2 regions of the Vibrio hyugaensis genome follow, and region 1 is predicted to be linked to the other one. Evidence: riboswitches for the same ligand, from Rfam matches in the RefSeq annotation. Region 1 holds a riboswitch; the other holds the start of a gene.
The links. A riboswitch is a leader RNA that binds a small molecule or an ion and turns the genes downstream of it on or off. The one in region 1 is predicted to bind lysine.
Positions count from the first base shown of each region.

Region 2: another riboswitch for lysine. It lies ahead of lysC (lysine-sensitive aspartokinase 3); the one in region 1 lies ahead of tet(35) (tetracycline efflux Na+/H+ antiporter family transporter Tet(35)).

Region 1 covers NZ_CP025794.1:854,493-870,344, reverse strand. Annotated here, with positions in the region: gene htpX (protease HtpX) at 1-649, shown strand, start outside; gene C1S74_RS04665 (nuclear transport factor 2 family protein) at 872-1,291, shown strand; gene C1S74_RS04660 (SDR family oxidoreductase) at 1,288-2,013, shown strand; gene C1S74_RS04655 (NAD(P)/FAD-dependent oxidoreductase) at 2,026-3,336, shown strand; gene C1S74_RS04650 (DUF1365 domain-containing protein) at 3,338-4,156, shown strand; gene C1S74_RS04645 (SAM-dependent methyltransferase) at 4,150-5,406, shown strand; gene C1S74_RS04640 (DUF2878 domain-containing protein) at 5,413-5,925, shown strand; gene C1S74_RS04635 (chalcone isomerase family protein) at 5,885-6,469, shown strand; gene C1S74_RS04630 (DUF3833 domain-containing protein) at 6,469-7,005, shown strand; gene purB (adenylosuccinate lyase) at 7,247-8,617, opposite strand; gene hflD (high frequency lysogenization protein HflD) at 8,771-9,388, opposite strand; gene mnmA (tRNA 2-thiouridine(34) synthase MnmA) at 9,399-10,541, opposite strand; gene C1S74_RS04610 (hypothetical protein) at 10,732-11,001, shown strand; gene C1S74_RS04605 (inosine/guanosine kinase) at 11,118-12,422, shown strand; gene C1S74_RS04600 (H-NS family histone-like protein) at 12,557-12,964, opposite strand; lysine riboswitch at 13,564-13,744, shown strand; gene tet(35) (tetracycline efflux Na+/H+ antiporter family transporter Tet(35)) at 13,854-15,455, shown strand; His leader region at 15,636-15,774, shown strand; gene hisG (ATP phosphoribosyltransferase) at 15,828-15,852, shown strand, end outside.
Region 2 covers NZ_CP025794.1:2,590,756-2,606,607, reverse strand. Annotated here, with positions in the region: gene C1S74_RS12865 (LuxR C-terminal-related transcriptional regulator) at 1-22, shown strand, start outside; gene galU (UTP--glucose-1-phosphate uridylyltransferase GalU) at 185-1,057, shown strand; gene uvrA (excinuclease ABC subunit UvrA) at 1,195-4,017, shown strand; gene C1S74_RS12850 (PglL family O-oligosaccharyltransferase) at 4,085-5,869, shown strand; gene C1S74_RS12845 (pyridoxal-phosphate-dependent aminotransferase family protein) at 5,926-7,047, opposite strand; lysine riboswitch at 7,272-7,450, shown strand; gene lysC (lysine-sensitive aspartokinase 3) at 7,572-8,924, shown strand; gene metH (methionine synthase) at 9,000-12,680, opposite strand; gene C1S74_RS12825 (cation:proton antiporter) at 12,870-14,144, shown strand; partial or broken gene C1S74_RS12820 (IS630 family transposase) at 14,390-15,349, shown strand; rRNA gene rrf (5S ribosomal RNA) at 15,460-15,576, opposite strand; rRNA gene C1S74_RS12810 (23S ribosomal RNA) at 15,665-15,852, opposite strand, start outside.

The sequences.
Region 1 (15,852 bases):
ACGTAATGAGACTGAGCATTGGTTGTTGGAAACTGTTGGTCGTCAAGCTCAACAAGCGGGCATTGGTATGCCAACGGTGGCAATTTACGATGCTGCAGATATCAACGCATTTGCGACAGGCGCAAAGCGCGATGACTCTCTGGTTGCGGTTTCTACTGGTCTGTTACACAACATGACGCGTGATGAAGCTGAAGCAGTATTGGCACACGAAGTGAGTCACATTGCTAATGGCGACATGGTAACCATGACATTGATGCAAGGCGTGGTGAATACATTCGTTATCTTCCTGTCTCGCTTTATCGCAAACATCGTGGCATCTAATGATGATGAAGAAGGCCAAGGCACTAACATGATGGTGTACTTTGGTATTTCAATGGTGCTAGAACTGGTATTCGGTTTCCTAGCAAGCTTCCTAACCATGTGGTACAGCCGTCACCGTGAATTCCACGCTGATGCGGGTGCTGCTCAATTGGTCGGTAAAGAGAAGATGATTGCTGCGCTTGAGCGCTTGAAGATGAGCCATGAATCTCAACTAGACGGCACAATGATGGCGTTTGGTATCAATGGTAAGCAATCTATCACAGAGCTTCTTATGAGCCACCCACCACTAGACAAGCGCATTGCTGCACTTCGTAGCCAACAATACTAACTGCTCGTAATTATTCAGCAGATAAATAGTTAATCCTATGAAAAGGCTTGGTTTTTTAACCAAGCCTTTTTTTGTGTCTGTTGATCGCTACCGTACTTCATCACGTATCACTCTACAGAAACAAAGTTATACAAAAATATTTTTGTACAACTTTTCTTGTTTGGTCTATCTTGTACATATAATAATTTTGTACAACTGTTGAAGTAGCGTAGGAGTATAGAAATGGACATTCAGTCAGTTGGCAACATATATCAGAAGTTGAGCAAAGCGAATTTGCACTTGCTTGAAGGGGTATACCACCAGGATGTGGTGTTTGAAGATGCTGCTCATCGCCTAGAGGGATGGCCTGCGCTTTCTGATTATTTTCAGTCGCTATATTCCAATGTAATACGCTGCGACTTTGTTATTCATGATCACCAACAAGTTGGAGAAACTGGGTTCTTGACATGGACGATGGATCTTCAGCATCCAAAGTTGCAGAAAGGCGCCCCGATCCTTGTTAACGGCGTATCGCATCTTAAATTTTGCGAGGGGCAGGTTATTTATCACCGAGACTATTTCGATTTGGGTGAGATGCTTTATGAAAACTTACCTTTGCTAGGGTCAGTAGTGAGAACCATTAAACAGAGGTTAGGGCAATGACAGAGTCGGTTTTGATAACTGGAGCAACGTCGGGTATCGGCAAACAACTCGCACTCGATTACGCCCTAGCTGGATGGAAGGTGATCGCTTGTGGTCGGAATCAAGCGGTTCTGTCAGAGCTAGAAGCTTCATCTCAAAATATCGCTACATTGCGATTTGATATAACTGACTATGAACAAACACAGACCGCACTCAATGCGTTGCCGTTTACCCCCGAGACATGGATGTTTAATGCGGGTGACTGTGAATATATGGATGACGGTTTGGTAGATGCACAACTTATGGCGCGTGTTATGAACGTTAATGTCGTTGGTGTCGCGAATTGTGTCGAAGCGTGCCAGTCGCAATTCGAACGTGGCCACCGTGTTGTGATCGTCGGCTCTATTGCCTCTGAAATCGCGCTGCCTCGCGCTGAAGCCTACGGAGCATCGAAAGCTGCTGTCAGTTATTTCGCACGCACGCTTGCCGTAGATTTGAAAGCGAAAGGCATCAAAGTCGTAACCGTATTTCCCGGCTTTGTAGAGACCCCTTTAACAGACAAAAACACGTTTGATATGCCAATGATTATCTCGGTCAATCAGGCTTCTGAAGCCATCAGAAAACAATTGGATGCAGGCAAAAGCCATATTTATTTCCCAGCGAGATTCACCGGAATATTACGTTTTATCTCGTTGCTTCCATACAGCTGGCAAGCTCGGCTCACCGCAAAACTCGTATCATAAGAAGGAAGAAGCATGAACACGGTAGGAAGAAAAAAAGTCGCGATTATTGGAACGGGTATTTCTGGCCTGACTTGCGGTTACTACTTACACAAAGAACATGACGTGACGTTATTTGAGGCCAACGACTACATTGGTGGACACACCGCCACTGTCGATGTGAACGTCGCTGGCAAAGACTACGCTATTGATACTGGGTTTATCGTTTACAACGACCGGACTTACCCTAATTTCATCCAAATGATGAACGAGATAGGTGTGGAAGGGTTACCAACACAAATGAGTTTCAGCGTACGAAATGACAGTAATGGGTTAGAGTATAACGGCCATACGGTTTCAACGTTGTTTGCGCAAAAGCGTAACTGGGCAAACCCTAAATTTTATCGTTTCATTTTCGAAATACTTCGCTTCAACAAGTTGGCAAAACGTTTTGCCAATGAACAATCAACAAATTCACAAACGCTGGGCGAGTTTCTTGACGAGCACAAATTCAGCCCTTTCTTTTCTGACAATTATATATTGCCGATGGGCGCCGCTATTTGGTCGTCGACGTTAGCGGACATGCGTGCGTTTCCACTCATGTTCTTCTTACGTTTCTTCTTAAACCACGGTTTGTTAGATGTGACGAACCGACCGCAATGGTATGTAATAAAAGGTGGTTCGCGCGCTTACATCCCACCATTGACCAAAGGCTTTGCAGATAAAATTAGACTCAATAGCCCGGTTGAGAAAGTCGTTAGGAGTGACAACGGTGTTGGTGTTCAGGTACATGGTGAGACGTATTGGTTTGATGACGTTATCTTCGCTTGTCACAGTGATCAAGCGATGAGAATGCTCAATGAAATCTCGCCTCTAGAACAAGATATCTTGGGTAATATGACTTATCAAGCGAATGAAGTGGTTTTACACACGGACACCAGTTTGTTGCCAAAACGTAAAGCGGCGTGGGCGGCATGGAACTATTTGTTGGATGGCAGTGACGGCGAGCAGCAACGTCTACCTTCGCTGACTTATAACATGAACATTCTTCAGCACGTTCAATCAGAGCATACGTTTTGCGTAACGTTGAACAGTAGCAATCAAATCAACCCAAACAAGATTCTACGCTCATTCACTTATCATCATCCTGTATTTACCACGGAGTCGATAGCAGCGCAGCAGCGCAAAGATGAGATACAAGGAAAGCAAAGCTCTTGGTTCTGTGGCGCTTATTGGTACAACGGATTCCATGAAGATGGTGTACGTAGTGCACTTGACGTAGTGAAAGGCTTGGAAGAAAAGTACCGCTATCAAAATGTGGTTCCTTTTGAAAAAGGCGCGGCATGATATGGGGAGCGAGTTGAACAGCAGATTATTTATTGGCAATGTTCGTCATCGCCGATTTACCCCAGTTAAGCATGAACTGAACTACTCTCTGTTCATGCCTGCGATTGATGTCGATGAGCTTGTCGAGCTAGAGAAGAATGTATGGGGCTTTGGTTCACGTTGGTGGCACTGGGCTCGTTTCAAGCGCAGCGATTACATTGGTGAAGGTTGCATTAAATCAGCAGTACAAAACAAAGTTGAAGCATTAACCGGTGTTCGTTGTTCGGGGAAAGTTATCGCTGTTTGCCACTTGCGCTATCTCGGTCTTTATTTCAGCCCTGTGAACTTTTACTACGTTTACGATGATAAAGGCGAATGGCAGTACCTTCTCGCAGAAGTGAGCAATACCCCTTGGAATGAATGCCATTATTACGCGGTTGCTGCGGATAAGGATGATGAACACTTTGGCTGGGAACAAGACAAAGCATTTCACGTCTCGCCATTTAACCCTATCGACCAGCGTTACCATTGGAAGATAAAACCGTTGACCGACAAACTTAATATCCATCTCGAGTGTCACAAAGGTGAAAAACACTTTGACGCGACGATGGCGATGAAAGGGCAACCTTTTTTGAGTAAAAGCTTACTTAAGTGCTTGATCGTTACACCGATTCAAACGGTAAAAGTAATGGTTGGCATTTATTGGCACGCATTAAAACTCTGGATTAAAGGCGCGCCTTTTTACTCACACCCTAAGTATGCTCAACCAGACACAGCGGAACCTGAGCAAGTGAGTGAAGACGAGAAAAATAATAAGCACAAGGAGAACTCTGCATGTTAAACACGACTTCTATGGCGATGCCGCGAGAATTGACGACGACACAAAAAGCGGCTCGTGGGGTTCTTTTTCAGTGTCTACAGAAAATGGAAATCGGCTGCTTAACCGTGATTGAAAGCTTCAAGACAGAAACAACCGAGCGCAGTGAGAGATTTTCTACACCAAATGGTGATTACAAAGGTTCGCCCGTTGTCGCAACGATAGAGGTGAAGCATCCTGGTTTTTACTCCCGCATTTTGCAAGGCGGGAGCATCGCAGCGGGTGAAGCTTACATGGACGGCTGGTGGGATAGCCCAGATTTGACTGCACTGATGAAGCTAATGGCGCTCAACATGCGAGCCCTCGATAGACTTGAAGAACAAGGCAGTTGGTTGACTAAGATATTGTATAAATTCAGTCACTGGACAAACCGAAACTCTCAAGAAAATTCGCGCAAGAATATACACGCACATTACGATTTGGGTAATAATCTCTATGAAGCATTTCTTGACACCAACATGCTGTATTCATCAGCACTCTATAACCAAGAGAGCGACTCATTGGAACAGGCACAAATCAATAAGATGGATCGTTTGTGCCAGCAGCTCGAACTCAAACCTAGCGATCATGTTATCGAGATTGGCACAGGGTGGGGCGCTATGGCGATCTACATGGCGGAGCAATACGGTTGTAAAGTTACGACGACAACTATCTCTGAAGAGCAACATGCTTACGCTGAGCAGAAAATCAAAGAGCGTGGCTTAACAGACAAAGTAACGTTGCTGAAAGAAGATTATAGAAACTTAACCGGAACGTACGATAAGTTGGTTTCTATTGAAATGATCGAAGCGGTCGGTAAACAGTTCTTGCCGTCGTACATTAAGAAATGTGAATCTTTGCTGAAGTCCGGTGGTTTGATGGCCATTCAAGCGATAACTATTGCTGACCAGCGTTACGATTACTACAGCAATAACGTCGATTTTATTCAAAAGTACATTTTCCCTGGGGGCTTTCTACCTTCGGTAACATCGTTAACACAAGCGACAACCAAGCACAGTGATTTGGTGACTCGAGATTTGTTCGATATCGGCCTGGATTATGCGAAAACGCTTAATGAATGGCATTTCCGATTCAATCAAGCAGAGCATGAAGTCAGAAGCTTTGGCTACGATGACCGATTTGTACGCATGTGGCGTTACTACTTGAGCTACTGTGAAGGGGGCTTTTTAGCTCGAACCATCAGTGCTGTTCATATGACGTTTCAACGTCCGTAACCCTTTATGAGACTGTTTATTGCATCAACATGGTTCCAACTCTGCTGGTTCGCCGCCGTGCTTGGAACCTATCAGTGGCAATGGCTGACGTTAGTGCTTACGTTACTAACGTTGGTGTATTGTTGGAGAGTCGAGCCCTTCGCTCTCAAAAGTGTTGCCATAGTCGTGTTCATGGGCTTGGTACTTGACACTCTCAACAAGCAATTGTCTGTCCTCCTATTCCCAACTGTCTGGTTGCCCATGTGGCTTGTCTGCTTGTGGGTTTTATTTTCTTGGTATGCCTACCAACTCAAGTCAATTTTGTACCGTTTCCCAAAAAACTACGTATCAGTAGTAGGCGGCATCGGAGGAACAGCGAGCTACTTTGCTGGTTACAAGCTCCAAGCCGTTGAATTTGGATTCAACACAAGCATTACCCTCGCAATTTTGTTTGTCGAATGGTGTTTAGTAATGCTTTTGATACTCAGGGTATACGGAAATGAAAAGCTTGAAGAGAAATTGGAAACAGAACCTGACTAACAGTTTGTTGATGACGGCTTTACTTTTTGTGATGCCTTCACAAGCTCAGATGATTACAGGAACAAGCGCTTTACCGATGTGGCAGCAGTGGCAAACGGTTGGAGAAGCACAACTTACTTGGTTCGTTTTTGATGTTTATAAGTCAACCTTAAAAGCACCAGACGGACAGTATCTCGTTTCTAATGACATTTCTCCTCACCCATTTGCGCTCGAAATTAATTATCAAAGAGACATTAGCAAGCAGCAACTTCTTGATGTGACGGATGAACAATGGCAAAAGCTTGGTTTCACGCAAGCTTACCGTCAGGCTTGGATCTCTGAATTTGACACCATGTTCCCTAACATCAAAAAAGGCGATGAGCTTACCTACCTCACTGATGGAAAAACAGGGCAACTTATCTATCGACAAGCGGGCAGCAAGCCTTATCAGATAGTTGGTTATGTTAAGGATGAGGGACTTAATGATGCGTTTCTTTCCATTTGGTTATCACCAAAAACTGAATTTCCTAAACTTCGTAAACAACTTATTGGGCAGGTAAGGTAGTGAAAGTACTAAAGCGTATCTTAAAAACTTCGATTGTCGCAGCGGCAACACTGCTTGGCGCATGTTCTGCTGATATCGACAATTACCAACCCGCTACTCCAGCCTTCGATTTGTTCGGCTATTTCGAAGGTGATGTCAAAGCATGGGGGATGGTGCAGGATTACACCGATAAGCAAACGCGTCGCTTCGAGGTCGATATCGTCGGTACAGTGAAAGGCAATGAGCTAACACTGGTGGAAGATTTTGTCTTTGATGATGGCGAGCTTGACCAGCGTATATGGGTCATTACCAGACTCGAAGATGGTACTTATCAAGGGAAAGCGGACGACATTATTGGTGTAGCGACCGGTAAAGAGACGGGTAATGCGCTGCAATGGCAATATGACTTCGAGTTGAAAATGGATGATTCAACTATCACGGTGTCGTTTGATGATTGGCTTTACCGCCAGGATGAAATGCACGTGTTTAATCTCACCAAGATTAAGAAATTTGGCGTTGAAGTAGGGACGATTACTCTTTTCTTCCAGAGGCAATAGAAATAAAGAATCGAGATGCGGGAGCGCTTCGCTCTAGAAACCGAGAGTGAGGAACTAGTATTTTAGTAAAGGCAAGCTTAACTTTGGAAGTGTTGGCAAAGATGCCTTTTGGATGGATATAATCGAGTCTTATCCCTTACCCCGAATCGTAGCGTTCTGTAGGGCGAAGCCTGTTACCCCTAAAATAAAGAAAGGGTTGACGCTTTCACGTCAACCCTCACGATTTTTGGAATTCCGAATCTTACAGCTTGTCTGTCAGCTCGATTGCTTGACCGATATAGTTAGCTGGTGTCATCTCTTTCAGGCGTGCTTTCTCGTGCTCAGGAAGCTCAAGACCGTCAATGAAGTTACGCATTGCTTCGCCGTCTACACGTTTACCACGAGTCAGCTCTTTTAGCTTCTCGTATGGCTTCTCGATGCCGTAACGACGCATTACTGTTTGCACTGGCTCTGCTAGTACCTCCCAGTTCTTGTCGAGTTCAGCAAGAAGCGCTTCACGGTTTACTTCTAGCTTGCTGATGCCTTTTAGCGTTGAAGTGTAAGCGATGATTGCGTAGCCAACACCAACGCCAAGGTTACGTAGAACCGTAGAGTCAGTAAGGTCACGTTGCCAACGAGAGATAGGCAGTTTCTGTGCTAGGTGACCGAATACTGCGTTCGCAAGGCCTAGGTTACCTTCAGAGTTTTCAAAGTCGATTGGGTTAACTTTGTGAGGCATTGTTGAAGAACCGATCTCACCAGCAATGGTTTTTTGCTTGAAGTGGCCTAGTGCAATGTAACCCCAAACGTCACGATCGAAATCAATCAGGATTGTGTTGAAGCGTGCAACCGCATCGAATAGTTCTGCGATGTAATCGTGAGGCTCGATCTGAGTTGTGTAAGGGTTCCAAGTTACGCCTAGAGATTCAGTGATGAACTCTTCAGAGAACTGGTGCCAATCTAGCTCTGGGTAAGCTGAAAGGTGTGCGTTGTAGTTACCTACCGCGCCGTTGATTTTCGCAAGAATTTCGACATTTTCGATTTGCTTGAATTGACGCTCCATACGGTACGCCACGTTTGCCATTTCTTTACCCATTGTAGATGGAGAAGCTGGCTGGCCGTGTGTACGAGACAGAAGTGGGATGTCGCGGTATTCAACAGCAAGCGCTTTGATTGCGTCGATTAGGTTGCGAATTTCTGGAAGAATCACAGTTTCACGCGCTTCTTTAAGCATTAGAGCGTGTGATGTGTTGTTGATGTCTTCAGAAGTACATGCAAAGTGGAAGAACTCGTTTACTGCGTGCAGTTCAGGAACGTCTGCTACTTTCTCTTTGAGGAAGTACTCAACCGCTTTAACGTCGTGGTTAGTTGTACGCTCGATCTCTTTGATACGGCGTGCATCTTCTTCAGAGAAGTTTGCAGCAAGGTCGTCTAGGAATTGGTTTGCTTCTGCGCTAAACGCTGGCACTTCTGCAATTTCAGCAGTAGCAGCAAGCTTTTGTAGCCAGCGGATTTCAACGATAGTACGGTACTTAAGTAGACCGTACTCACTGAAAATTTCGCGTAACGCAATTGTCTTGCTTCCGTAACGACCGTCTACTGGTGAAACAGCAGTCAATGCTGACAGTTCCATGATGTTCTCCTGAATTGGGTTTCTAAATTTCGTGAGCTTTATACCAATAACTGTGGCAATTGTCACGAATATTGCGCAAACGTTTGCGCGGGATTTGTTTTGGTAGAAAAAAATGAGCTCGCGATAAACGCGAGCTGCTTATTTATTACCTTATTACATACGAGCAAGAAGAATTTGTGCTTGCTCGACCATCTTTTTGCGTCCAAAGATTAAGTGGCGACGTTTACCGCCAACTTGACGCCAGAGTACTGCACTACGAATACCTGATAACAACAACGCGCGAACTTTGTGTTGGTTAGAGGTTTGTTGCAGCACGGATGGGGTACCGGTAACTTGAATGCGAGGGCCGATAGGGCTAACAACATCCAAGTAAATGCTTGCTAGGTTGCTGATCATTTGATCGTCCAGCAATTCAAAATGTTCCGTTTGACGCTGAGCCATTTGGATACGGTCACCAAGTTGTGACATTGCATCGTTGCGGCCTGTTAGCTTGCGCTCTAATGCCATTAGGCTAATGATGTAGCGAGTAACTTCACTCCCTGACGGGGTGCTATCAATCCCTTTCACTAAGCACTCAAGACCCAGCTTTAAGTCGGATTCACGACCAAAGACACCAATAGTGTTCGCTGGGTTTGTATTGATAATGGCGTTAATTGACGTTTCAAAGGCATCTTGATCACAATGTCCGTTTTTCGCTGCCTGTTGAACCAATGCAACAGCTTGGCAAATGCCTGCGAAAGCGATAGTACGGTCATAAAGTGTATTCGCCACGTAACGACTCCTAAGCTTGAGAATATTTAATGCGTTGCTCGATGATGCCGCCACCTAGGCACACGTCATCTTTGTAGAACACGGCCGATTGACCTGGAGTCACGGCAATTTGTGGTTCGTCAAAGATCACCTTAATGTTCTCATCATCGATAGGGATGATTGTACAAGGAATATCTTCCTGACGGTAACGTGTTTTCACTGTGCACTTCATAACATCGCGAATTGGCTCACGATCTACCCAGTGAAGTTGTGATGCAAGTAGACCTTCTGATTTTAGCATCGGGTGGTCTTTACCTTGTACCGCAATCAAAACATTACGCTTTAGATCTTTCTCGCCAACGAACCATGGGTCTTCGTTACCGCCGCCGCCTTTACGTCCACCGATGTGAAGACCTTTACGCTGACCAAGCGTGTGGTACATCAGGCCTTGGTGTTGACCAATCACTTCGCCTTCTGGTGTTTCAATGTTACCAGGTTGCGCAGGTAGGTATTTACCGAGGAACTCAGTGAACTTGCGCTCACCGATGAAACAAATACCCGTCGAGTCTTTCTTCTTCGCGGTGATTAGATCTTGCTCTTCCGCAATGCGGCGTACTTCTGGCTTCTCTAGGTCACCAACAGGGAATAGGCTACGAGCAATTTGCTCGTTGCTTAATGTGTACAGGAAGTAGCTTTGATCTTTGTTGCCATCTAGACCACGTAGCATCTGTGGTTTCTCCTGTTCTTCACCAGGTAAAGCGTTCTCTGGGAATGAACGACGTACGTAGTGACCCATTGCAATGTAATCTGCATCAAGCACTTCATCAGCGAATTCTAGGAATGCTTTGAACTTGATTTCTTTGTTACAAAGAATGTCTGGGTTTGGTGTACGACCAGCTTTGTATTCAGCTAAGAAGTACTCAAATACGTTATCCCAGTACTCAGCAGCAAAGTTGATGGTGTGTAGGTGAATGCCCAGCTTGTCACATACTGCTTGAGCATCAGCAAGATCTTCTGCTGCTGTACAATATTCTTCGTTGTCATCTTCTTCCCAGTTCTTCATGAACAGGCCTTCTACTTGGTAGCCTTGTTGCTTTAGAAGATACGCAGAAACAGATGAATCAACGCCGCCGGACATACCGACGATGACTTTCTTTTGGCTGTTATCAGACATTACTAAACACCACTTAAATAAACGGGACGCAGATTCTAACAGAATCCACAGACCGGTGACAGATCCGAGATCGAAATCACACTTCGATTTTGGCTTAAATTTATCCAAATACGAACGTGAGAGTTAAATTCGATAAGTATAGAAGGGTTATATATGGCATAGTTGGCAAAAATCCAAGAGGAAAAATCAAATGACTGAAGAAAACCAATTTATGCAAGAAGCTGAGTTGATTGAAATTGTAGAGAATCAACTTGAAGACGGTAACCCTATTAAAGTCAAAGAGACGTTAATGCGTTTGATGATGACTGGTACACCACGTGAAGATGCGGTTGCGATGATGGCGTGTGCTATGTCTATCGAGATTTTCGACGTGATGAAAAATGAAGGTGAATTCAATCTAAAGCGCTATACCGAACACCTCGAACAGCTGCCTGATTTGGGTTTCATGGAAGGCGAATAGAGCGTTAGAAAATAAAAAGCAGGGTGCAAACGTTTGCTATAATCGCTTTTATTGCTGCTTTATTGTCAGCGGTATAGAATCCGTTCTCCTTTTCATCCCTTACTCAGACTAACAATATGAAATTTCCTGGACAACGCAAATCGAAGCACTATTTTCCTGTTCATGCTCGTGACCCATTGGTGAGCCAAGCACAAGAAAGCAAAAAGATGACGCGCACTCACATCATTGGTATTGATCAGACTCTGGTTGATATTGAGGCGAAAGTTACAACGGATGTGATTGAAAAGTACGGTTTGAGTAAAGGACACTCGTTGGTAATTGATGACGCAACAGCAGAAGCGCTTTATCAACAATTAAAAGAAGAATGCCTAATTACCAATGAGTATGCAGGTGGCACGATTGGTAATACGCTACACAATTATTCTGTGTTGGCAGATGACCGCTCAACGCTTCTGGGTGTAATGAGCCAAGATATCAAAATCGGCAGCTACGGTTACCGTTATTTATGTAACACATCAAGCCGCATGGATCTGAACTACCTACAAGGTGTTGAGGGTGCAATTGGTCGTTGTTTTGCTCTTATTACTGAAGACGGTGAACGTACTTTCGCTATCAGCGAAGGTCAAATGAACCAACTTCACCCAGACAATATCCCTGAAAAGATTTTCAAGAGCGCGTCGGCTTTAGTACTGACTGCATACCTCGTTCGTTGTAAAGAAGGTGACCCAATGCCTGAAGCAACGATGCGTGCGATTGAATACGCGAAGAAACACGATGTACCTGTTGTATTAACGCTAGGTACCAAATTCGTTATTCAAGATGACCCTACATTCTGGCAAGAGTTTATTCGCGATAACGTTTCTGTTGTTGCAATGAATGAAGATGAAGCGGAAGCATTAACGGGCGAATCTGATCCTCTAGCAGCATCGGATAAAACGTTAGATTGGGCTGATCTAGTGCTTTGTACTGCTGGTCCTGTTGGCCTATTTATGGCGGGTTACACTGAAGATAGCGCGAAACGTGAAACTTCTTTGCCATTACTTCCAGGTTCTATTGCTGAATTTAACCGTTTCGAATTTAGTCGCCCAGCGAAGAAAGATACGTGCGAGAATGCAATTAAAGTATATTCACATATCTCTCCATACATGGGTGGCCCAGAAAAAATTAAGAACACCAATGGCGCAGGTGATGCGGCATTGTCTGCGGTTCTTCACGATATGGCGGCAAATAAATACCACAAAGAAAATGTGCCTAACTCAAGCAAGCACAGCAATGAGTATTTAACTTACTCTTCATTCTCTCAAGTTTGTAAATACGCAAACCGTGCAAGTTATGAAGTGTTAGTTCAACACTCTCCACGTCTTTCTCGCGGCCTGCCGGAGCGTGAAGATAGTTTGGAAGAAGCATACTGGGAACGTTAATTAATCACGTTGAATTAGGTAATTCCTAGCATACGAAAAAATGGCGCATTCCAAATGCGCCATTTTTGTATCTACTTACAGATAAATAAAAAGGTTCCCATTTGGGAACCTTTTTTAATTTCATAAATCTTTTATTAGATTAGGAAATCGTCTAGAGATTTACCTGCATCAAGTTGCTCTTGGATTGATGAAGGTGTACGACCTTGACCCGTCCAAGTTTTTTCTTCGCCGTTAGTGTCAGTGTACTTGTACTTAGCTGGACGAGGAGCGCGTTTAGCTTTCGCTTTAGTCTTCGTTTCGCCAGATAGTGCACTGATTAGTGCTTCAACGTCGATACCGTCTTGAGCGATTTGCTCAGCGATAGCTGCAAGTTTTGCTTCTTGCTCAGCAAGTGCTGCGCGGTCAGCTTCTTCAGCTTCTTTACGCTCTTCAACAACGATAGTTAATTTATCTAGAGCTTCTTCCAATTGTTCTAGAGTCAGCTCACGAGAGAATGCACGAAGGCTACGGATATTTAGAAGTGTTTTAGTCAGCTCTGACATAACGATTCCTATTAATAGGTTAAAAGGTTCAACACTAGTTATCGATACGATTAATTAAATGCTAAACGAGAAATAAAACATAGAGTCCTTATATTTAACTTTATCTTTCTCATATGTGCAAATGCTAATTCATGATTTAGATTAAATTTCTTGGTTTTTTTCTTAATAAAGCAATATTAATTTACAGATATGAATTCTTAATTGAGTTTAACCTCAGTTTTTTCATTATAGATACTGCGTTTTTCTCGATTAGTGGTTTCTTTATTTATATGTTGAATTCTATTTCTCTCAATCTGACAGGAAAGTAGGAAAAGAGGGAAAACCGAATGTCATATTTCTTTCATTTATTGTTAGAACACAAAACATGAAGAATTGATGGTAGTAATAAAGTTTCATAAAAGACAGCATTGTCGTGATTGCAGTTGCTCAATCTATAGTTGGCTCACATTCTATTTATAAATCAAAACTGCGATTATTTATTCATTTAATTTAGTTTGATGTGTTGCATTGGAGGTCTTCATGAGTACAATGGCTGTCACCTGATGCAATATTGCAGACAATTTGTTGTTAATTTGTACAATTAATGGTTAATTGTTTGTTATTGCCGTAGAGGTGCAGTCTCGAAGAGTAGCTATTATTGGGGTGATGCCAATGAATAATAGTGGAAGGCGAAGATTGCCGAAGTAAGTGGCCTATCAAAACCACTTGCTGGGGTTGTCTCTGAAAGGAACAACACTGCCATAGTATATTTACATTAAACTATGGAGCGCTACTGTAGGGTTGGGTGGAGTGTTCGCTTCCCTGTCGCTAAGTTCAACATGAGCACGTACCGTATGCTACGTGACTTGTCTGCAGTAGATCTCTAGCCAAACTTTGGTTTTTGAAGATCATGAATTTAATAGATTTTGCACATTCTCCTGTTTCGTTACTACCGCCGATTGTCGCTTTGACACTGGCGATTTTGACTCGACGCGTATTAGTTTCTCTTGGTGTAGGTATCGTACTTGGTGCGATTCTGCTTAATGATTGGTCTATCGGTAACACGATAGGTTATGTGAGTTCTCAAGTTTCTTCTGTCTTTATTGAAGACGGCGGTCTTAACACTTGGAACATGAGTATTGTCGGTTTCCTAATTCTTTTAGGTATGACAACGGCGTTATTGACGCTATCTGGCGGTACTCGCGCTTTTGCTGAATGGGCGCAAACACGAGTTAAAAGTAAACGTGGCTCTAAACTTCTTGCTGCCTTCTTAGGCGTCTTCATTTTTGTCGACGATTACTTTAACAGTCTTGCTGTTGGTGCGATTTCTCGTCCAGTAACAGACCGTTTCTATGTGTCTCGCGCTAAACTGGCGTACATTCTAGACTCCACCGCAGCTCCTATGTGTGTGATTATGCCTGCTTCAAGCTGGGGTGCTTACATCATTACGATCATCGGCGGTATCTTGGTGTCACACGGCATCACTGAATACTCAGCACTCGGTGCGTATGTTCGTCTTATTCCAATGAACTTCTATGCTGTATTTGCTCTACTTATGGTATTTGCAGTAGCGTGGTTCGGTCTTGATATCGGTAAAATGCGTGAGCACGAAATTGCCGCCTCTCAGGGCCGTGGTTTTGAAAAAGACAAAGAAAACGACACGCAAGAAGCACATGAACTAAACGAAGAGCTAGATATTCGTGAAAGCGAGAAGGGTAAAGTTTCTGACCTAGTTCTCCCTATCGTTACGCTTATCATTGCTACGATCGCTTCTATGCTTTACACAGGTGGGCAGGCCCTAGCCGCTGACGGTAAAGAGTTTGCGCTCCTCGGTGCGTTCGAGAACACTGATGTAGGTACTTCTTTAGTTTACGGTAGCTTGCTGGGCCTTGCGGTTGCACTATTTACTGTACTTAAGCAAGGCATCCCAATGGCGGAAATTGGCCGCACACTTTGGATTGGTGCGAAGTCAATGTTTGGTGCGATCCTTATCCTTGTGTTTGCTTGGACTATCGGCTCTGTTATCGGTGACATGAAGACGGGTTCTTACCTATCGACTATGGCTCAGGGCAACATTAATCCGCATTGGCTACCAGTCATCCTATTCTTGCTATCTGGCCTAATGGCGTTCTCGACAGGTACGTCGTGGGGCACGTTTGGCATCATGCTCCCTATCGCGGGCGACATGGCAGGTGCAACAGACGTAGCGCTTATGCTGCCAATGTTGAGTGCAGTACTGGCAGGTGCGGTATTCGGTGACCACTGTTCACCAATCTCTGATACGACAATTCTGTCGTCGACAGGCGCCCGTTGTAATCACATTGATCACGTATCGACTCAGTTGCCTTATGCATTATCAGTCGCGCTTGTTTCATGCGTGGGCTTTATCGCTCTTGGTATGACCGCGTCTATCGTATTCTCTTTCATTGCTGCGTCGATTACTTTTGTTATCGTTTGCGCAATTTTGTCATGGCTTTCTAAGTCAAAAATGGCATCGTGTCAGAACGCTTAATTGCTTGATAATTAACATAAAATAAAAGGAGGCTTCGGCCTCCTTTTTTATTTGTATTATACAATTCGATTTTTTTTAAAATTAAGGGTTGAAAAAAAGAATCAGCTTGGTTAGTGTGGTTACTAACAAAGCAACTAAGACGAGCCTTGAAATAAGTATGCGCAATTTTGTAATGAACATTCATCACCATCATCACCCAATTTAGTCTTTCGGGAGATGCGCGCATACCCGGGAGACAGGATACTCCCGGAGGTGAAAATCAAAGTGTAAACAGATTTCAAACCCTCGGGAGACCAAAATCTCTCGAGGGTTTTTTAGTTTTACTGGTTTATAAAATATTTAGATTATCGAATCTGGCACAGGGATAAAGCAATGCAAACACAACGCTTAAGAATCG
Region 2 (15,852 bases), 1.7 Mb from region 1:
TGATCAAAACCTGATGTCTTAACCATTAGAGCAACACATAAATAATAATTGTTGTGTTGCTCATGCTTCTTTGCTCTTCCTGTCTCACATTTTTTCCTACTTAATTCATGATTCATATGCACCTCTCGTGTTAAAGTGTCGCTCAGATTCTTTATTAAAAAAATTGAGAAAGGATATTCCCCCAATGATTAAAAAATGTCTGTTCCCTGCAGCGGGCTATGGTACGCGCTTCCTTCCAGCAACAAAGTCCATGCCAAAAGAAATGATGCCAGTAGTGAACAAGCCGCTCATTGAGTATGGCGTTGAAGAAGCAATTCAAGCAGGTATGAACGGCATGTGTATCGTTACAGGTCGTGGCAAACACTCGATCATGGATCACTTCGATAAAAACTATGAGCTTGAGCACCAAATCAGCGGCACTAACAAAGAAGAACTGTTAGTCGACATTCGTGAAATCATTGACTCTGCTAACTTCACTTACATCCGCCAACGTGAAATGAAAGGCCTTGGTCACGCTATCCTAACTGGTCGTGAACTTATTGGTGATGAACCGTTTGCCGTTGTACTTGCGGATGACCTTTGTGTTAACGAAGACGAAGGCGTACTAGCTCAAATGGTAGCGCTGTTCAAACAATTCCGTTGTTCAATTGTTGCGGTTCAAGAAGTTCCAGCAGAAGAGACGCACAAATACGGCGTTATCTCTGGTGAGATGATCAAAGACGATATCTACCGCGTTGATGACATGGTTGAGAAACCAGAACAAGGTACTGCGCCAAGCAACCTAGCTATCATTGGTCGTTACATCCTGACGCCAGACATTTTCGAATTAATCGAAAACACAGAGCCAGGTAAAGGCGGTGAAATCCAAATTACCGACGCACTGCTTAAACAAGCAAAAGCGGGCTGTGTACTGGCATACAAATTCAAAGGCCAACGTTTTGACTGTGGTAGCGTAGAAGGCTACATCGAAGCCACTAACTACTGCTTTGAGAACCTTTACCTAAAAGATGAGAAAAAATCAGAGCTAGGTAAACACGCGACTAAGAAAGAAGCGTAATCAAACCCAACTTATTGATTAGAAAGCTCGGCTAGATGTCGGGCTTTTTCTTACTGTTTTTTTGTCCAGTATTCTCTTTGCACATTTCTCACACTATGTAATACTTGCGTCACTTGGTTATACATAGAGCAAAAACGATGGATAAAATAGAAGTTCGCGGTGCCCGCACCCATAACCTCAAAGACATCAGCCTTACGATCCCCCGCGATAAACTGACTGTTATCACTGGTTTAAGTGGTTCTGGTAAATCTTCTCTCGCTTTCGATACATTGTATGCGGAAGGCCAGAGACGTTACGTTGAGTCATTATCCGCTTACGCTCGTCAGTTTTTATCTCTTATGGAAAAGCCAGATGTCGATCATATCGAAGGCTTGTCTCCAGCAATCTCAATCGAGCAAAAATCGACGTCACATAACCCTCGTTCAACTGTCGGTACCATCACGGAAGTCTACGACTATCTGCGCCTGCTTTACGCTCGTGTTGGTGAACCTCGCTGTCCGACTCATCATACGCCGCTTGCCGCTCAAACCGTCAGCCAAATGGTCGACAAGGTTTTAGAGTTACCAGAAGGCAGTAAAATGATGCTCCTTGCTCCGATCGTAAAAGAGCGAAAAGGTGAGCACGTTAAAACGTTAGAGAACCTCGCAGCACAAGGTTTTATTCGTGCACGCATCGACGGTGAAACCTGTGATCTTTCCGATCCACCGACACTAGAGCTACATAAAAAACACACGATTGAAGTGGTTGTGGATCGCTTTAAAGTGCGTCCAGATTTGCAGCAACGTTTGGCAGAATCATTCGAAACCACATTAGAGCTTTCTGGTGGTATCGCGGTTGTTGCGCCAATGGATGGCGACGGTGAGGAAGTAATTTTCTCAGCAAACTTTGCCTGCCCACTTTGTGGTTACAGCATGCAAGAGCTTGAGCCTCGTTTGTTCTCGTTCAACAACCCAGCGGGGGCTTGTGGCACTTGTGATGGTTTAGGTGTGCAGCAATATTTCGATCCTAGTCGAGTGATTCAAGATGACTCACTCAGCTTAGCGCAAGGGGCAATTCGAGGTTGGGATCAGAAAAATTACTACTACTTCCAAATGCTAACAGCCTTGGCGGATCATTACGGCTTTGATCTTCACGTTCCGTTTAACTCCTTACCGAAGAAGACCCAAGACATCATTCTTAAAGGTTCTGGGCGTACCGAAGTTGAGTTCAAATACATTAACGATCGTGGTGATATTCGCGTTAAACGCCATCCATTCGAAGGGATCCTAAACACCCTTGAGCGTCGTTACCGCGATACCGAATCAAACTCAGTACGCGAAGAGCTCGCAAAATACATCTCAACCAAATCTTGCTCAAGCTGTGGCGGCACTCGTTTACGCCTTGAAGCGCGCAATGTTTTTATTGCCGATACAACATTGCCAGAGATCGTTGAACTCAGCATTGCGGATGCGTTGGATTTCTTCCACACACTGAAGCTACAAGGTCAACGTGCTCAAATCGCTGAAAAAGTGATGAAAGAAATCAATGACCGTCTACAGTTCTTGGTTAACGTTGGTTTGAACTATCTAAACTTGTCACGCAGTGCAGAAACCCTCTCAGGCGGTGAGGCGCAACGTATTCGTCTAGCGAGCCAAATTGGTGCTGGTTTAGTGGGGGTAATGTACGTTCTGGATGAGCCATCAATAGGCCTCCACCAGCGCGATAATGAACGCCTATTGAAGACCTTGACCCATCTACGAGATTTAGGCAATACGGTATTAGTCGTTGAACACGATGAAGATGCCATTCGTTGTGCAGACCACGTGATTGATATTGGTCCCGGCGCTGGAGTGCACGGCGGTAACGTGGTCGCAGAAGGTACGATGGAAGATATCATCGCTAACCCGAACTCTCTGACAGGTCAGTACTTAAGTGGCGCAAAAGAGATTGCGATACCAAAAGAACGTACTCCGCGAGATCCAAAGAAAACGGTTGAGTTGCAGGGCGCTACAGGTAATAACCTTAAGAATGTCGACCTTTCGATTCCTGTTGGTTTGTTTAGTTGTATTACGGGCGTATCAGGCTCAGGTAAATCAACTCTGATCAACGATACCTTCTTTAAGATTGCTCATACTCAATTGAACGGTGCAACAACGGCGCACCCTTCACCCTACAAATCGGTCAAAGGTCTGGAGCACTTCGATAAAGTTATCGATATCGACCAGAGCCCAATCGGTCGAACACCACGTTCAAACCCTGCGACTTATACGGGTATCTTTACTCCGATTCGTGAGCTGTTTGCAGGTACACAAGAGTCGCGTTCTCGTGGCTACAAGCCGGGACGCTTTAGCTTTAACGTGCGCGGAGGTCGTTGTGAAGCGTGTCAGGGTGATGGCGTAATCAAAGTAGAAATGCATTTCCTACCTGACGTATATGTTCCTTGTGATGTATGTAAAGGTAAGCGCTACAACCGTGAAACACTTGAAGTGCGTTACAAAGGCAAGACCATTGATGAAGTATTGGAAATGACAGTAGAAGATGCTCGAACCTTCTTTGATCCAGTGCCTGCCATTGCTCGTAAACTGCAAACGCTGATGGATGTGGGTTTGTCGTACATTCGCCTAGGCCAAGCAGCAACCACATTATCAGGTGGTGAAGCACAACGTGTGAAACTAGCACGTGAACTCTCTAAGCGTGATACAGGTAAAACCTTGTACATTCTTGATGAGCCAACAACGGGCCTTCACTTTCATGATATTCAACAGTTACTGACCGTTCTGCATCGTCTACGCGATCACGGAAACACAGTAGTGGTGATTGAACATAACCTAGACGTAATCAAGACAGCGGACTGGATTATCGACTTAGGACCAGAAGGCGGCCAAGGTGGCGGTGAGATCATCGCGCAAGGAACACCGGAAGATGTGTCTCAGATCGAAGGTTCGCACACAGCTCGCTTCCTTAAGCCTATGTTGAAGTAGAAAAAACAGGTAAAGTACAAAGACCAGCCACTGCTGGTCTTTTTTCATTCAGAACAACACAATAACTATGGCTACTATACACGTCAGTGGAACTAAGCTTTCTCCAGGGAAAATTCAAGTTCCTCTTAATCGCAAGTTTCTCATCGCGCTAGCGGCACTTTTTCTGCTGGCGATGCACTTCTTTATGCCAAATCCAGGCGGCTCTGGACTCGCATTGTCTTTCAACGCAACCACTTGGATGGCGTTCAGCTTTGCACTCGGGATCGGCTGCTACCAACTTGCGACCAACCGTGTATTACGCTATTCCAAATTAACGATTGGCCTGTTGATTAGCTGTATCATCATGACATTGCCAATCTTCTACCCCAACGCAGATAGTACGCTTGCAGCCAATAAACTGATTGGCCTTTGGTGCGGCATGTTTTTCTTTGTGGTACTGCAGCAGTTCCATTTTAGCAACAAGCACCGCCAACGTTTGTTGTGGCTTATTGTGCTTGCGGTTGTTATAGAGGCGATTTTCGGCTTAACCCAATACCTTTACCTTAAGCCGGGAAACGTATTTGGATATGACACGGTAGCCAACCGCCCATATGGTATTTTCCAACAACCCAATGTCATGGCGAGTTTTCTCGCGACAGGCTTAGTGATCGCAAGTTATCTGCTTGTTCGTCAGCCTTATAAATACTCGCGTAAACTCAGTGATATTTATCTGCTCTATGCCGTGCCAGTACTAACTCTACCACTTATTGTTGCATTGGCATCTCGAACGGGGTGGCTTGCTTCAATCATCGCGATCCTATTAGTCATTCCGTACATGTATCGCTTCGCAACCAAAGCAAGGTTCGTACGTTGGGCAGTCGCAATGGCAACTGGCTTAGTCTTATCTATTGTGATCATGCAGATCGCTTTTCCTGATGGTAGCGGATTAGCCAGCGAAAAAGTGAACATGGAATCACCCCGAGCTTATACCTTCCCGCAAACGCTCGATATGGTGATTGAAAAGCCATTTACTGGTTATGGTTACGGTAAGTTTGAATCAGAATACATGCTATACACGGCTCGCCAACATGCTCTAAATGAGAATTACCCTGCGGGTTTACCGTCGATGGACCACCCACATAACGAACTCTTGTATTGGTCAGTAGAAGGCGGGTTATTACCAATCTTGGGGATCTTCCTCGCGATGGCGTTAGTGCTGCATAGAATCTATCAGGCAAAACGAGGCACTCGCCTAGCCTTGCTCGCTCTGTTCATCCCTATCATTCTCCATTCACAGCTAGAGTATCCGTTTTACCACTCACTGGTGCATTGGATAATCTTCATAATCCTGCTGTACTGGGTTGACCAACGAGTCTCCCGTTACCGCCAAGCACCTTTTAGCCGAGTAACTAAAAGCTTACTGCGCGTTTGCAGCTTAGTGATTCCAGTCGTATTCAGCTTTTATATGATGAGTGCTTTGCATACCAACTACGTGTTAACCAAGTTTGAGACCACGCGTCCAACCAACCCAGATATCTTGAATCAGGTGACGAACCCTGTGGTTTGGAAAGATCGTTTTGACTGGGATGTCTACAGCACCTTCTTGAACATTGGATTATACAAACAAGATCCAACGTTAATTCAGCCATACATTGATTGGTCGTTAGAGATCATTAAAGATAAGCCTCGTCCAGCGTTCTACAACAACCTAATCCTTGCATATCAAGGACTGGATGATACGAGCAAGGCAGAACAAATCCGTGCAGAGGCACAATTCTTGTTTCCTAAGGTTGATTTCAGTGGCGTCAATTATCAACCTCCTTCTCAAGCCGTATCAGCTTCACCAACGCCAACTTCTGGTGCTGATCAATAAACATAAAAAAGCGAAGGGATGACCTTCGCTTTTCTTTATCTCGTTGTCGAATCATTTTACTCAGTCAGCGATTCTTCTAAAGCACGCAAACACAAAGCAACATTTTCAGGTCGAGCACCATAGCCCATCAAACCAATTCGCCATGCTTTACCGGCAAGCGCTCCCAAGCCCGCACCAATCTCAAGGTTGTAGGTTTCAAGCAGATGATGACGCACTTTAGCTTCATCAACGCCCTCTGGAACGTAAATCGCGTTAAGTTGCGGTAAGCGGTACTCTTCTTCTACCACAAATTCAAAACCCAACTTCTGTAATCCTGCTTTTAGCTTCTCATGCATCAATTGATGGCGTGCCCACGCATTTTCTAAGCCTTCGTTCTTCAGGATAAGTAGTGCCTCATGAAATGCATATAAACTGTTCACTGGTGCTGTGTGGTGATAGCTGCGTTTGCCCTCTCCACTCCAGTAACCTAATACTAAACTTTGATCCAAGAACCAGCTTTGAACCGGTGTCGTTCTGGCATGAATCTTCTCTATGGCAGCAGGAGAAAGCGTCACAGGTGATAACCCCGGTACACACGACAAGCATTTCTGACTTCCTGAGTAAACAGCATCCAACTGCCACTCATCAACCTTAAGCGGCACGCCACCGAGTGATGTCACCGCATCTACAATCGACAACAAACCGAATTGTTTGGCTAGCTGACCTAACGTTTGAGCATCACTTACCGCACCCGTCGATGTTTCCGCATGTACGAAGGCAAGAATCTTGGCGTCAGGATGATCTTTCAACACCTCTTCAACTTTATCTATCGATACAGGTGTACCCCATTCATCATCGACGACAATCGCCTCACCACCAGCACGAACCACATTTTCACGCATGCGCTCACCGAAAACACCATTGCGACAGACGATAACTTTGTCACCCTTTTCAATCAGATTAACGAAGCACGTTTCCATCCCCGCACTGCCTGGCGCAGAAACAGCGATAGTGAATTCGTTCTCAGTTTGGAAGGCGTATTTGAGTAGTTGTTTTAGCTCATCCATCATCGCGATAAAAAGTGGATCTAGATGGCCAACCGTTGGACGGCTGAGCGCCTGTAAAACCTGAGGTGAAATATCAGATGGGCCAGGTCCCATCAAAATACGATGTGGGGGAATAAAGCTTTGGATCGGCATGTCAGCTCCTTGATTGCAGTCATTCATCCTGAGCGTTGTAAAAATTCTATTTAAAAGGTTGTCTCAGGTATCGAACTTTTCACCCTAATAGATTTTTTCTCTATCGGCAATTAGCCCTAAGTATAGAGGTCAAACCACTGTCACAAATTCGTTAATAAAAACTTTCATTCTGGTTGGAGATATTGGTTGACATTGTGACAACAAAACCGTTCAATGTTTGAGCTTTATGCAGAAGAGGAGCACTGCCCAGGCAGGTGATTTGTGGAGCCGCAATTCCAATACCAATCACTCAGGGGGAGTAGTGCCGAGGTAAGTCAAAGTTGCAGGATTTGGCTTATCGGTTGACTTGGGTTGAGTCCCATCAACTGTCATCAGCGCAGTCTGATGAAGGGCTTCTGAGGGTAAATTTTCAAATTACATTCTAAATACCTCTCTATTTGCTCTGTTCCTTTCCTCACCAAAACATTGGATGTATTGGCAACCAATTTACGTTGTAATTTTTTAGGAAGTCGTGGGAGAACGCAGTGAGCGCATTTAACGTAGCGAAATTCGGTGGAACCAGTGTTGCCAACTTTGAGGCAATGAGTCGTTGTGCCACCATTATAGAAAACAATCCAAATACCCGTCTTGTCGTGAGCAGTGCTTGTTCTGGTGTTACCAACATTTTGGTCGAATTGGCAAACGGTGTTCAGGACCAAGAGCAACGCGCAGAAGTGCTACAAAAATTAGCCGATATTCATGAATCTATCTTATCTCAGTTAGAAGATGCGACTAAAGCGGCGGCTGAGGTTTACGAAATTCTTGATACTGTTACCAGCCTTGCGGAAGCAGCCTCTATTCAAGCAAGTACTAAACTGACAGATCATTTAGTGGCATGTGGCGAACTGATGTCGACTCATATTCTTGCTCAGTTAATGCGTGAAAGAGGTATCAACGCCGCTCGTTTTGATATTCGAGATATTTTAAAAACAGATGGCAACTTTGGCCGCGCAGAACCACAACTAGAAAGTATTTCAATGCTAGCGCAAGAACAGCTGGTTCCTCTTTGCCAAAAACATGTCGTCATTACACAGGGCTTTATTGGCTCAGATGAAGAAGGCAACACCACGACATTAGGTCGCGGTGGTAGTGACTACAGCGCAGCTTTGATTGCTGAAGGTGTTAAAGCGGCAGGCCTAGAGATCTGGACTGACGTTCCGGGCATTTACACTACCGACCCACGTATTGCACCCAAAGCGTCACCAATTCCTGAGATCAGCTTTAGCGAAGCATCAGAGATGGCAAACTTCGGCGCGAAGATCCTTCACCCTTCCACTCTGGTACCAGCACTCCGTCACGATATTCCGGTCTTCGTTGGCTCTTCTAAAGAGCCAGAAAAAGGTGGTACGTGGATTCGACACCAAGTAGAGAGCTCACCGCTATTCCGAGCACTTGCTCTTCGTTGCAATCAAACTATGGTCACTCTGCGCAGCGTGAACATGTTCCATGCTTACGGATTCTTAGCGAAAGTATTCGAGATCCTAGCTAAACACAAAATCTCAGTGGACTTGATCACCACATCTGAAATCAGTGTGTCACTCACTCTCGATCAAACAGACACATCAGGCGGTACACCACAGCTACCACAGGCAGTACGCGAAGAGCTCGAAGAATTGTGTACAGTAGAAGTTGAGCACGACCTGTGTTTAGTCGCTCTGATTGGTAACAACATGAGCGAGAGCAAAGGCTACGCTAAGCAAGTCTTCGGAACACTAGAGGACTTCAACTTACGTATGATTTGTTACGGTGCAAGCCCACATAACTTATGTTTTCTTGTTCATGAGTCTGTATCACGACAAGCTATTCAGAAACTGCATACAGAGTTATTCGAGCAATAATCGCGACTAAATACTCTGGACGAATAAAGCAAAGGGCTGCACGTAGCAGCCCTTTTCCTTTGTGTGTGGATCGATTTAACCGTTAATGTTTGGACCGAGCCACTTTTCAGCCTCGATCCTATCCCAGCCCTTGCGATCAGCGTAACTTAGCATCTGATCCTCTTGGATCTGAGCGATCGCAAAATAACGTGAGTCTGGGTGGGAGAAGTACCAGCCAGAAACAGAGGCACCTGGATACATCGCATAGCTCGAGGTCAAAGACATACCAATATTCTCTTCAACATTCATCAATTCCCAAAGAGGTCCTTTCTCGGTATGTTCAGGGCATGCTGGATAACCCGGAGCAGGTCGAATACCTTGGTACTTTTCACGAATCAGATCTTCATTAGAGAGAGCTTCTTCTGCCGCATAGCCCCAAATTTCTTTACGTACTCGTTCATGCAGACACTCAGCAAATGCTTCTGCCAGACGATCCGCAACCGCTTGAATCATAATAGCGTTGTAATCATCACCTTGTGCTTTGTATTCATCTGCGAGTTCACGCTCACCGATTCCACCAGTCACTGCAAACGCGCCAATCCAATCTTTTTTACCCGACTCTTTCGGAGCAACATAATCAGAAAGGCAGTAGTTGAAACCTTTTGGTTTCTCGGTCTGCTGACGTAAATTGAGCAAAACTTTCGCTACTTCGGTGCGTGATTCATCTGTGTAGACTTCGATATCATCGCCAACACTCGCCGCGGGGAACAAACCACACATACCACGAGCCTTAAGCAATCCTTCACGCTCAACGCGATCCAGCAAATCATTTGCATCTTTGAACAAACGCTTCGCCTCTTCGCCAACCTCTGAGTGTTTAAAAATGGTCGGGTACTTGCCAACGAGAGACCATGTCATAAAGAAAGGCGTCCAATCGATGTACTGACGCAGTGTCGCAATATCGAAATCGTCAAAAACATGGATGCCTGGCTTAACGGGTGCTGGCGGTGTGTAAACGTCCCAATCAATAGCAACCTTATTGGCACGAGCTTCTTCTAGAGTGACAGGCTTGGTTCTTGGCTTTTTACGGTTGTGTTGATCACGGACACGAACGTAATCCTCATCTAGCTTCTCCACAAACGCAGGACGAAGTTCATCAGACAACAATGATGTACATACTCCAACCGCTCGCGAAGCATTATTCACATACACCACTGGGTTCTTGTAGTTTTGTTCAATCTTAACCGCAGTATGCGCTTTTGACGTCGTTGCACCGCCAATCAAGAGTGGCAAATCAAAATCAAGACGCTCCATCTCTTTTGCTACGTGAACCATTTCATCAAGAGAAGGGGTGATAAGGCCTGATAAACCAATAATATCGACATTCTCTTCTTTCGCGACTTTGAGGATCTTTTCGCACGGCACCATGACACCAAGGTCAATGATTTCGTAGTTGTTACACTGCAAAACTACACCAACGATATTCTTACCGATATCGTGAACGTCACCTTTCACCGTCGCGAGCAAGATTTTGCCATTCGATGAGCCCGCTTGCTTTTCTTTGTTAATGAAAGGCTCAAGGTGGGCAACCGCTTGTTTCATTACACGAGCAGACTTAACCACCTGCGGAAGGAACATCTTACCTTCCCCAAACAAGTCACCAACCACGTTCATGCCATCCATGAGAGGGCCTTCAATCACTTCTAATGGCTTGGAGGCATTTAAACGGGCCTCTTCTGTATCTTCGACAATAAACTCAGTGATGCCCTTTACCAGCGCATGCTCTAAACGTTTTTCTACTGGCCAAGTACGCCACTCTAGAGCAGAAGCATCTTCTTCTTTGCCAACACCCTTTCCTGCGTATTCGGCGGCGATATCAAGTAGTCGCTCAGTTGAATCATCACGACGGTTGAGAACCACATCTTCTACCGCTTCACGCAACTTGTCAGGAACGTTATCGTAGATTTCTAGCTGACCCGCGTTAACGATGCCCATGTCCATGCCATTTTTAAAACAGTGGTACAGGAATACCGCATGAATCGCTTCACGAACGTAGTTATTACCGCGGAATGAGAAGGAAACGTTAGAGACACCACCAGAGATCATCGCATGAGGTAAGTCGCGTTTGATATCAGCCACCGCTTCGATGAAATCCACAGCGTAATTGTTGTGTTCTTCAATACCTGTCGCGACAGCAAAAATGTTTGGATCAAAGATAATGTCTTCTGGCGGGAAGCCAACTTCATCAACAAGGATTCGATACGCATTGGTACAAATTTCAAGTTTACGCTCTCGTGTTTCCGCCTGACCAAGTTCATCAAATGCCATCACAATAACGGCAGCACCATAACGACGGATCAACTTCGCTTGTTCAACAAACTTCTCCTTCCCTTCTTTCAAAGAGATAGAGTTAACAATGCCTTTGCCTTGAATACACTTCAAGCCAGCTTCGATAACCTCCCATTTAGACGAGTCAACCATGATTGGTACTTTTGATATATCTGGCTCAGATGCACATAGATTAAGGAAGCGAACCATACAGGCTTCAGCATCCAACATACCTTCATCCATGTTGATATCGATGATCTGAGCGCCGTTCTCTACTTGTTGACGAGCTACCTCAAGAGCCTCATCGTAGAGCTCTTCTTTAATCAAGCGTTTAAAACGAGCAGAGCCAGTTACGTTCGTGCGCTCACCCACGTTGATAAACAAGGTTTCTTTTTCGATCGTTAGTGGCTCAAGACCTGACAAGCGGCAAGCAACCGTAAGATCAGGCAACTCTCGAGGCTTCACACCCTCAACTGCCATTGCCATGTGACGGATGTGTTCTGGTGTCGTACCACAACAACCACCAATTAAATTTAAGAAACCACTCTCTGCCCACTCTTTAACATGTTCAGCCATATCTTCAGGTGAAAGGTCATATTCACCAAATGCGTTCGGCAAACCCGCATTTGGATGAGTAGAGAGAAAGGATTCAGATATACGCGATAATTCTTCTACATACGGGCGCAATTCGTCGGGCCCAAGTGCACAGTTCAAACCAAACGAAATAGGGTTAACATGGCGTAACGAATTATAGAAAGCTTCGGTTGTTTGCCCAGATAGTGTTCGTCCAGACGCGTCCGTAATCGTGCCTGAAATCATAACTGGAAGTTTAAATCCCAGCTCTTCAAAGACGGAATCAACTGCAAAGGCACAAGCTTTGGCATTCAACGTATCAAAGATCGTCTCGATCAGAATAAGGTCAGAACCACCTTTAATTAAGGCGTGAGTTGACTCGGAATAAGCTTCAACTAGTTCATCAAACGAAACATTACGATAACCCGGGTCATTTACGTCAGGAGAGATAGAACAAGTACGGTTGGTTGGGCCAAGTACACCGGCAACATAACGCGGACGGTCAGGAGTCTTTGCCGTCCATTCATCAGCGGCTTCACGGGCAAGCTTAGCAGCCGCGAAGTTAATCTCTTCACTGAGACCTTCCATATCATAATCCGCCATCGCGATGGTCGTGGCGTTGAAGGTATTGGTCTCTAAAATATCAGCACCTGCTTCTAAATAAGCAGTGTGTATCTCTTTTATCAATTGAGGCTGACTAAGCACCAACAAATCGTTGTTGCCTTTTAGATCGCAATGCCAATCGGCAAAGCGTTCTCCTCGATAATCTTGCTCTTCCAGTTTGTAGCCCTGAATCATGGTGCCCATACCACCATCGATCAGAAGAATACGTTGCTTTAACTGAGCTTCAATCTGTTGTCTTACATTACTTCCCACAGTACAGCCTCATTCCTTTTGTTATTTCTCCATCCTATCACACAAGCAACAGGAGTCTAGACGTCTAAAATAGGAATTGTAATTATTTTGTATTGTCTCGAGTTACAAAATAATCACGAAAAAATGTTTGCTATTTAGACAACATCGGCCGAGAATTCCATTCATAAAATGTTACAAATAGAGAGCTCTATGTCGGTCTATCATACTTTATGTTTTCTATCCGCGGCAGCAATGGTTATCGCCTTTGTAAACAGCAAGATAGGAAAGATGCAAACGACCATCGCCATTACCGCTGGTTCGATGATCCTTTCACTTCTCATTCTAATCGCAGGTCAAAACGATTGGTTTCATCTTACTGAGATTGCCACAGAAACCGTCACCAGCATAAATTTCGAAGATTTTCTTCTGAAGGGCATACTCGGCTTCCTGCTTTTTGCCGGTGGTTTGGGTATCAAACTTCCTAACCTTAAAGATCAAAAGTGGGAAATCACGGTACTCGCTTTAGGTGCAACGCTCTTCTCCACATTCTTCATTGGTTTTGTTCTTTACGGCTTCTGCCAAGTTATTGGTATTCAATTTGATCTTGTTTACTGCTTACTGTTTGGCGCACTGATTTCCCCAACCGACCCTATTGCCGTACTGGCTATCGTAAAGAAACTGGATGCTCCAAGACGCATTTCGACACAAATTGAAGGCGAGTCTCTGTTTAACGATGGTTTTGGTCTAGTTATCTTCGTTACTCTATTCACAATCGCATTCGGTACAGAAGCACCAACAGTTGGTAGCGTAACCCTTCTATTCATTCAAGAGGCTATTGGCGGTATTGTTTACGGCTTCGTATTAGGATTAGTGTTCCACTATCTGATTAGTGCGACAGACGACCACTCCATGGAACTGTTATTAACGATTGGCGTTCCTACAGCAGGTTATGCACTAGCAGAATACCTCCATGTTTCGGGACCACTTGCAATGGTGGTATCTGGCATCATGATTGGTAACTGGACACGCTTTATCGGGTTCTCAAAAGAAAGTGAAGATCACCTAGACCATTTCTGGGAGTTGGTCGACGAGTTCTTGAATGGTGTACTATTCCTTCTGATTGGTATGTCGATGTTGCTATTCGAATTCCATAAAGAAGACTGGATTATGATGGCGGTATCTGTGCCGTTAGTACTAGCTGCCCGCTACCTAAGTGTCTTTATCTCTTATATTGGATTTAAACGCTACAGAAAGTACAACCCATGGTCAGTAAAGATTCTAACTTGGGGTGGATTGCGTGGGGGCCTAGCCTTAGCAATGGCACTATCAATCCCATCAGGCATTTTAGTCATCCCAGAAAAACTGATTGATGTGAAAGAGATCATCATGGTGATGACCTACTCTGTTGTAGTTTTCTCTATCCTTATTCAAGGCTCAACGATAACGCCAATGATTGAGAAAGCGAAGCAAGCAAAAAAAAGATAGAAGCCGAAGCCTTTGTTGAACAGTCAGAAACTAAAGTTCCTCAAGAATAAACTCTCTTATAATCGATAAAACTAGGCAGCCGATTGGCTGCCTTTTTTATTCCCCGAACCAACCCAGACAGACTTATACCAATCTAAGTAAGAATATGATCTAATTAGCTTTATAACTTCTTGTTCGAGAATACTAGGGATAGCTTCAGTAACATCAACTTTAAAAAGCTCGCTAGCCAGCAAAAGTCTATTCAGATGAAGATGCGTCTACTCGCTCTAGCACACTTTAAAGAAGGACAATCTCGAACACAGATTGCCAAGTACTTAAAGGTAAGTCGCACTAGCGTAAATAAATGGGTTCAGACCTTTCTGGAGGAAGGACTTGAAGGCTTACAAGAAAAACCAAGAACAGGAAGACCTACGTTTCTTACCCCAAAACAACGTGAACAGTTAAGCCAATATATTAAGAGGCGAGCTTCCGAACCTTCTGGAGGAAGATTAACTGGTAGTGACATTCACGCCTACATCATCAAAGAGTTTGGCAAGCATTACCACCCAGATTCTATCTATTACTTGCTCAATCGTATGGGCTTTTCTTGGATAACATCACGCTCCAAACACCCTTCTCAATCTCAACAGCTCCAAGACGATTTTAAAAAAATTCAAAACTGAAACGATCACATAAGCCTTGAGGCGGTCGATGTCTGGTTTCAAGACGAAGCGAGATTTGGGCAACAAAATACCACGACTCGCTTATGGGCGGAGCGTGGCACAAGACCCCGAGCGGTGAAGCAACAGCAATTTGAGTATGCTTACTTATTCGGTTCTGTCTGTCCAAGAAGAGGAATAGGGGAAGCCATCGTCGTACCTTGGGTAAATAAAGAAATTATGATCCAGCACCTTAATCAAATCTCTCAAGTAACAGAGTATGGCCGTCATGCTGTCGTGATCATGGATAGGGCTGGATGGCATACAGATGACATTGCCGAGCAGTTTAACAATGTGAGTATCATCAAGCTCCCACCCTATTCACCAGAGTTGAACCCAATAGAACAAGTATGGAGTTGGCTACGACAACACTATTTAGCGAACCAGACCTTTACGAACTACAACGATATTGTAGACAAGGTGTGCAGCGCATGGGATCGATTCTTGGAAAGTACTGATAGGGTGACAGATATGTGCAGAAGAGAATGGCTTAACCTGACCAGTTAATTTTCCAGATTGGTATAATGTGACTTTATAGGAAGAATATAGTGCTCAAATTTACTTTGCTCCAAACGCAAAAAAGCCTACTCTTTCGAGTAGGCTTCTTCAAATTTAAAGCCTGGCGATGTCCTACTCTCACATGGGGAAACCCCACACTACCATCGACGCTAATTCGTTTCACTTCTGAGTTCGGAATGGAAGTCAGGTGGGTCCAAATCGCTATGGTCGCCAAGCAAATTCTTTAATTCGGAAAGCTGTTTCTAAGTTCTTACACATTCAATCGTTCTTGCATTGAGTCCATCAAAACCCCTTGGGTGTTGTATGGTTAAGCCTCACGGGCAATTAGTACAGGTTAGCTCAACGCCTCACAACGCTTACACACCCTGCCTATCAACGTTCTAGTCTCGAACAACCCTTTAGGATACTTAAAGTATCAGGGAAGACTCATCTCAGGGCTCGCTTCCCGCTTAGATGCTTTCAGCGGTTATCGATTCCGAACTTAGCTACCG